Candidatus Vesicomyosocius sp. SY067_SCS001: one gene and its partner. The protein of the gene in region 1 binds, or shares a complex with, the protein of each later gene. Links are inferred from orthologs where the notes say so. Each region holds a gene or a part of one and is shown on either strand. Other genes may lie near its edges. The genes, in order: uvrA and mfd.

What was found.
Region 2: the proteins of uvrA (region 1) and mfd are in contact, whole or in part, in a crystal structure (PDB 4DFC), measured with the Escherichia coli proteins. The link is inferred for Candidatus Vesicomyosocius sp. SY067_SCS001 from one-to-one orthologs.

What each region holds. Positions count from the first base shown.
Region 1 is NZ_CP054877.1:250,166-253,826, forward strand. Bases 138-3,460 are described here. They hold uvrA (excinuclease ABC subunit UvrA), read left to right. Parts: upstream 138-443; coding sequence 444-3,260; downstream 3,261-3,460. Other genes in these bases: pyrH (UMP kinase), read right to left, coding at 138-359. In the rest of the region: more of pyrH, read right to left, coding at 1-137. UniProt on the Escherichia coli protein: The UvrABC repair system catalyzes the recognition and processing of DNA lesions. UvrA is an ATPase and a DNA-binding protein. A damage recognition complex composed of 2 UvrA and 2 UvrB subunits scans DNA for abnormalities.
Region 2 is NZ_CP054877.1:971,677-976,009, reverse strand. What follows is about bases 186-4,180. They hold mfd (transcription-repair coupling factor), read right to left. Parts: upstream 3,821-4,180; coding sequence 386-3,820; downstream 186-385. Other genes in these bases: HUW60_RS04650 (Maf family protein), read right to left, coding at 3,826-4,180; HUW60_RS04660 (carbohydrate kinase family protein), read left to right, coding at 186-380. Outside these bases: more of HUW60_RS04660, read left to right, coding at 1-185; more of HUW60_RS04650, read right to left, coding at 4,181-4,333. UniProt on the Escherichia coli protein: Couples transcription and DNA repair by recognizing RNA polymerase (RNAP) stalled at DNA lesions. Mediates ATP-dependent release of RNAP and its truncated transcript from the DNA, and recruitment of nucleotide excision repair machinery to the damaged site.

The DNA of each region.
Region 1 (3,661 bases):
GCTTGTTTAGCATGTGTATGATTAATCGAATTACATACACCACCACCTATTGACAAGCCTGACATAACCAATGTATCAACCTTATTTTTTTGACAAGTATCTGCAATAGCAAGTGCATTGATGACAGTTGATAACATTCCAATATGATCACTAGTAATTAGATTTATGCCAGTTTTTGTAAGTGTCTCACCTCTAAAAATATTACCACCACCAATAACAATTGCTATTTCAACATTTTGATTAAGTACTGATTTTATTATATCAACTATTTTATTTAGTGTTATTGGGTCAATTATATTTGTAGTGCTAGCCAGGGCTTCACCACTAAGTTTTAATAAGATACGTTTGTATTTACTCATTACTGTGTGCTGAAAATCATAATATTGAGATAATTTTACCTATCCTTATGGGTATAATAAATATTTGTCTGATATATTTTATATATGAATCATATTAGTATTCGTGGTGCTAGAGTCCACAATTTAAAAAATATTGACATTGATATTCCTAGAAACAAATTGATTGTAATTACTGGACTATCTGGATCAGGTAAATCTTCATTAGCTTTTGATACTATTTATGCAGAAGGACATCGTCGTTATGTAGAGTCTTTATCAGCTTATGCACGTCAATTTTTATCACTCATGGAAAAACCTGATGTTGATTATATTGAAGGGTTATCTCCAGCTATCTCTATTGAGCAAAAATCCACTTCACATAATCCACGTTCAACAGTTGGTACGATTACTGAAATTTATGACTATTTAAGATTATTATTTGCACGTATTGGTATTCCAATTTGTCCAAAACACAAAATTAATCTTGAATCTAAAACTATTCCTCAAATGGTTGATAGTATTGTTAAATTGCTAATGGGTAGAAAAATTATGTTGTTAGCACCTGTTGTTCAGAACCGCAAAGGTAGCCATGTACAATTATTAAAAGAGTTAAATCAGCAAGGGTTTTTAATAGCTAGAATTGATGGTGTAGTTGTGTATATAGATGAAATGGAAGTACTGAATAGTAAGGTTAACCATAGTATTGAAATTGTAGTTGATCGTTTAAAAATACGAGAAGATATGATTTCACGTTTATCTGAATCATTGGAAACTGCACTTAATTTAAGTGCAGGTTTGGTACGCATTGCACCTATGAAAGATGAATCATCCTTGCAAGAAAAGGTATTTTCCGCTAAGTTTTCTTGTATTGAATGTGGTTACTCATTAAGTGAATTAGAACCTAGACTTTTCTCATTTAATAATCCAGTTGGTGCTTGTCAAACTTGTGATGGACTGGGTGTGAAAGATACGTTTGATGAACAAAAAGTTATAGCTAGTCCTAGTATGAGTTTAGCAGATGGAGCAGTTTATGGTTGGGGACGCTCAAATGCTTATTTTTATCAAATATTAATTTTGGTAGGTAAGTATTACGGCTTTAGTATTGAAACACCTTATGAACAATTAAGTGATAAACACAAAAAAATTGTCCTTTATGGGAGTGGCACAGATGACATTGACTTTTCAAGAATCAAAGGACGTAAGGGTTGGTCTAATAAAGCCAAGCCATTTGAGGGTATTATTCCAAGAATGATGCGTCGTTATGAAACAAGTGAGATTCATAGTGTTAGAGAAGAACTTTCTAGTTATATTGTTAGTAAGGATTGCACTGAATGTCATGGCGATAGATTAAATGAATCAGCTAGGAGTGTGTTTATTGATGAAAAAAATTTATCAAATATTGCTAAGCTTTCTATTGTTGATATTTATAGTTTTTTAAAAGAGTTAAAGCTGGAAGGGGTTCGTGGTCAAATTGCAGAAAAAATTTTAAAAGAAATTATTCAACGTTTAGAATTTTTAATTAATGTGGGGTTGGAGTATTTAAGTCTTGATCGTAGAGCAAATAGTTTATCAGGTGGTGAAGCACAACGTATTCGCTTAGCTAGTCAGATTGGCACAGGATTGATGGGTGTCTTGTATGTGCTTGATGAGCCATCAATAGGCTTACATCAAAGAGATAATCAAAAGCTATTAAACACACTTGCCTATTTGCGTGATATTGGCAATACAGTGATTATGATAGAACATGATGAAGAAGCAATTAAACAGGCCGATTATGTAATTGATATTGGTCCTGGTGCTGGCGTACATGGAGGTGAAATAGTTGCCATTGGCATACCTGAAGATGTTGAAAACAATCCTAACTCTTTAACAGGTGATTATCTAAGTGGTCGTCAAAGTATTAAAATTCCTACTAAACGAAAAAGCGCCAATCAATGGATTCGTATTAAAGGAGCTAATGGTAATAGCCTTAATAATGTTGATTTGTCTATTCCTATAGGTGTATTAACTTGTGTGACAGGCGTATCTGGCTCTGGAAAATCAACCTTAATTAATGATACCTTGTATGCTTTGGCAGCAAGGGAGCTTCATTGTGCACAAATAACACCTGCTGAATATGAATCAGTTGAAGGATTAAATTATCTTGATAAAATTGTTAATATTGATCAAAGTCCAATTGGACGTACGCCACGCTCTAATCCAGCTACTTATACAGGTGTATTTTCGTTAGTGCGTGATTTATTTTCACAAACTTTAGAGGCAAGGTTACGTGGTTATAAAGCAGGTCGTTTTAGTTTTAATGTTAAAGGAGGTAGGTGTGAAGCATGCAAGGGTGATGGATTGATTAAGGTAGAAATGCATTTTCTGCCAGATATTTATGTATCATGTGATGTATGTCAAGGTCAGCGTTATAATCAACAAACTTTAGAAGTGTTTTATAAAGGAAAGAGTATTTCACAGGTACTTGGTATGACTGTAGAACAGGCAGTTAAGTTTTTCCAATCTATGCCTAAAATTAAACAAAAACTACAAACTCTAATGGAGGTTGGACTCTCTTATATTACTCTTGGGCAAAATGCAACTACTTTATCTGGTGGTGAAGCACAACGTATTAAATTAGCAAAAGAATTGTCAAGAATGGATACTGGACAAACACTTTATATTTTTGATGAGCCGACAACGGGTTTGCATTTTCATGATATTAAACTTTTGTTATCAGTTATTAATAGATTATGCGAGCGTAATAATACCATTGTTATTATTGAACATAACCTTGATGTTATTAAAACTGCAGATTGGATTATTGATTTAGGGCCTGAAGGGGGCAATAATGGTGGGCAGATTATTGCATTTGGTACACCAGAAGAAGTGGCACAAGTTAAGGAATCCTATACAGGAGAATATTTGAAAACTTACGTGTAATTTATCTTTGACTTCAGATTTTTAATCTGGAACTAGGTTAGTATGTATGTGGTTTATACTTGTTAGTACAGATTGTGTGTAAAAAAAAGATTTTATTGGGATTACTCTGTTAACTTTGATAGTTTAATAAAAATAAATTAGTTTGTATTATACTTCAAATGATTTTTCTAATTTTTGTCTAAGTCATGGTATGGTGAGAATAGATGCAACATCATGGTCATCAACTTGATGATTTGACTAAAAAGTAGACCCTTCTGTTTTTATAAAGGCTAAAAGTATATAAGTCATAGCTTTATTGACGTGATAATATATATTTTAGAGTTAAATAGTGTCATATCTTATAGAGTACTCTATAAGATATGAATGATTCTAAAATAGATAAGAAAGTTAGAATATTACAT
Region 2 (4,333 bases), 720 kb from region 1 along the record:
CTAGTTATGTGGTAGTGAATAGCTATGAATCACAAATGTTACAAGATAGAACTGGACTAAATTTGGAGAATATTGCTATAAAAGTAAAGGCGCTCTTTATCACTAAAGATATACAAGGTTCAGAGATTCATACTGAAGGAAAAGTAATCAATATTACTCCTGTTAAAGTAGATGTTTCTCAAGATCCAACAGGTTGTGGAGATGCTTATCGTGCAGGACTTTTATATGGTTTAATGAATAATATGGATTGGAAAACTATAGGACAACTGGCAGGTTTACTTGGTGCTATTAAAGTTACACATTTAGGCGCTCAAAATCACCAATTTGATATGGGTTATATTGAAAAATATTATCAAGATAACTATGGAGAGTTATTATAATCAAATTAATTTAACATTTTTAATAAATATTCTATTAATTTGATTCGTCTAATATTTTTGGGCATTTGTTCTTTGATAATTAATTGATTTTGATCTTTTAGCTGATATTTTTTTGATTGTTTTTGGATAAGGTTAGTGATTTTTATAGGATCAATGGTGTTTTTTTTGTTAAAGGTAATGATAGCTTTATCTTCATAAAGGATTATTTTATTAATCCCAATTATTTGTGAAAAGAGTTTCAGTTTGGTATTGTAAAGTAAGTTCTTAGTTGAATCTGGCAATAGACCAAAACGATCAATCATCTCAATTTTCAAGGCTTTAAGTTCATTGTTGTTTTGACAATTAGCAATGCGTTTATAAAGCACAAGCCGTTCATGAACATCAAAAATATAAGTTTCTGGAATAATTGATGGTAAGCCAGAATCAATTTGTACTTCATGGTTAATTGGATCATTAAGGTTAATTTTTTTACCAGAGTGCATGGCATCAATGGTGCGTTTCAATAAATCATGGTAAAGGTTAAAACCAATTTCTCTGATTTGTCCAGATTGATTATCTCCGAGTAAATCACCTGCACCACGAATTTCAAGATCGTGATTAGCCAACACAAACCCAGAACCAAGTTTTGTTAAAGACTTAATTACATCAAGTCTATTTTTAGCTGTTTTAGATAAAGATTGATGAGATTTAACAATTAAATAAGCATAAGCCCTATGGTGAGAACGACCAACACGACCTCTAAGTTGATGTAATTGTGCTAGACCAAAATTTTGTGCATTATTGATAATGATGGTATTGGCGTTAGGAATATCAATTCCTGTTTCAATAATCGTGGTGCAAACTAGAATGTGGAAACGTGCGTGGTAAAAATCACTCATAATTTGTTCTAATTCACGTGTTGGAATTTTTCCGTGGGCGATACGAATCTGTAATTTTGGTATAATTTGTTTTAGATTTTCTGCCATATTGTCAATTGAATTAATATCATTGTGTAGTACAAAAACCTGTCCACCACGGTGTATTTCTCTTGTAATTGCCTCTTTGATATTATTGTCATGCCATTCTTGTACAAAAGTTTGGATAGTACTGCGCTTAGCGGGTGGCGTTGCAATAATGGATAATTCTCTTAACGAACCTAGTGCCATATTTAATGTACGCGGAATAGGGGTGGCAGTCATGGTTAGAATATCACTCTGCCCTCGTAGTTTTTTCAAGGCTTCTTTTTGTTTAACTCCAAAGCGATGTTCTTCATCAATAATAATTAAGCTAAGGTTTTTGTATTTAATATTATTTTGGATAATTTTGTGTGTACCGATAATGATATCAATAGTTCCTTGTTTTAGTTGTTCAATAATTATTTTTTGCTCTTTTCTGGTTTGAAATCTTGATAATGTTGCAATTTTTGTAGGGTCATTAGTGAAACGATCTATAAAAGATCGATAGTGTTGATTGGATAATAGTGTGGTTGGCACTAAAATTGCAACTTGTTTACCTGCTTTAACTGCTAAAAAAGCTGCACGCATGGCAATCTCAGTTTTTCCAAAACCAACATCTCCACATACCAATCTGTCCATAGGTTGTTGTGATTGCATATCTGCTAGTACTTCATTCATGGTTTTTATCTGATCTTGAGTTTCCTCAAAGGGAAAATTGGCAACAAATGAAGAGTAATCATCATTAGGTTTAGGAAAAGAAAAGCCTGTTTTGGAGGCTCGCTTGGCAGAAATTTTTAATAATTCAACTGCTACATCAAATAAAGCTTCACTTGCTTTTTTCTTAGCCTTGGCCCATTGGTTGGTTCCTAGTTTATGTAATGGTGTACTTTCTAGAGAAAGTCCAGCATATCTAGAGATTAGATCAAATGAGATTATTGGTACCATTAATTTTGCGTTATTAGCATATTTTAGGACAAGAAAATCTTGTGATTGTCTATCAAAAATTTTGGTTTTGAGCCCTAAATATCTACCTACTCCATAATTTTCATGCACAATAGCATCGCCTATTTTAATCTCTACTAAGCTTTTAATGGCCACGTCAAAATCTTTATGTTTGGCATGACGACTTTGTTGTTGAACTACTTCTTGTCCAAACAAATCTTCTTCAGTAATAATAGCAATATTATGGATAAGTAAACCATGTACAAGGTTCTCATGGATGATGTTAAGAGATTTACTACTAGTAGTAAATTCATGCCAGCTTTTAACGTTATAAGTATCAAGATTATGGTTGATGAGTAAATCACTGAGTATATTTTGTCTATCGAGTGATTCACAAACAATTAATATTTTTTTGTTTTGATTGTTAGTAAATCTTTTAACAAATGTTGAAAATTTACTTAACGGATTGTTCGTTTGTAGTTCAATGCGTACTGGAGGTGGTAGACTTGAGTTAAAATTAAAATACTGATTTTTATTTTCTATTTTAGATGTGCTAAGCATGAGTTGTGATTTTTTTTTGACTTCACTAAAGAGCAATTCTTTGGATAGGAAAACTCGTTGAATATCAAGTGGTATCCTGTCTAATGATTTTTTAGCATATTTAAATCGGTTACGTATTTCGCTATAAGTTTTATCTACTAAGCTTGAAAATTCTTTTGACGTGGCAATAATAGTGTTATCCGCTAGATAGTCAAATAAGGTATTTGTTGTGTTAAAAAATAATGGTAAATAGAACTCAATACCACCTGGTAATCTTCCTTCACTAACCTCAGTATAAATAAAACCATTATCATTAAACGTTTTTTTATAGTTGGTTTTAAAGTATTCAATACTGGTATTATCTGTCGCGAACTCTCTAGCAGGCAATAGCATAATTTCAGGTATTTTAGTTTTAGAACGTTGAGTTGAAGTGCTAAAAGCGCGAATGGATTCTACTTTTTGGTCAAATAAATTAATTCGATAGGCTGTTTTTGTACCCATCGGGTATAGATCAATCAATGAACTACGTATGTTAAACTCACCATGCTCCATTACTGTGGTTACATTCTTGTATCCAATTTTTAGTAATTTTTTACTAAAAGTATCAGAATTAATTTTGTCATTAATACGAATATTTAAGCTATATTTTTCGCTAAACTCTAGTGGACATAAGTGTGAAAATAACGATTCTAACGTGGCGATAACAATACCACGTTTAAGACTTTTAAGTTTGGATAATGTTTTTAATCTACTTGATGTAATATCAGGATGAGGTGAGAAGTAATCATAGGCGAGAACTTCCCAATTATCAAATTTTAAAATTTCTAAGTCAGTGTTATAAAACTTTAAAGATTTGTAAAGATTATCAAAATGTACAATATCATTAGCAATTACTAAAATGACTTGTTGTTGGTTGGCTAATTCAATTAATGCCAATGCATCTGCACTACCATACAGTGAACCCCAATACATTTTTCGACCTAATTCAAAGCATTTAACTTTGTTGGAATAGAGATATGGCATCACATTTAAATATTGTCAGTTAGAATATCAATACCTTCATTTTCTAGCATTGTAATGAGTTGAATGAGCGGTAAACCAATTAAACTATTTGGATCATTGCCAATCATGCATTTAAATAAGCCAATACCTAGGCTTTCAGATTTAAAACTACCTGCGCAGTTATAAGGAGTTTCTTTTTTAAGGTAATGGTTAATTTGATCAATATTTAATTTTTTAAAAATTACCTTAAATATTTCAACTTTAGTTTGTATATTGTCGGTTTTTGTATTTAAAAGTGATAAACTTGTAAGAAAATTTACTGTGTTACAAGAATTTTGTTGTAGTTGTTTAATGGCTTCCTCATGGTTTTTTGGTTTGGTTAGTATGTTATCATCAGTATTAAATCCATTATTAATTGTCGCTACTTGGTCAGAAGCAATTATTAAACCACTGTGTGTTTTTCCTATTTCTCTGGCTTTTTCCTGAGCTAGACGGTAAACTAATTTCTCAGGTGTTTCACCCTTTTTTCTTGAT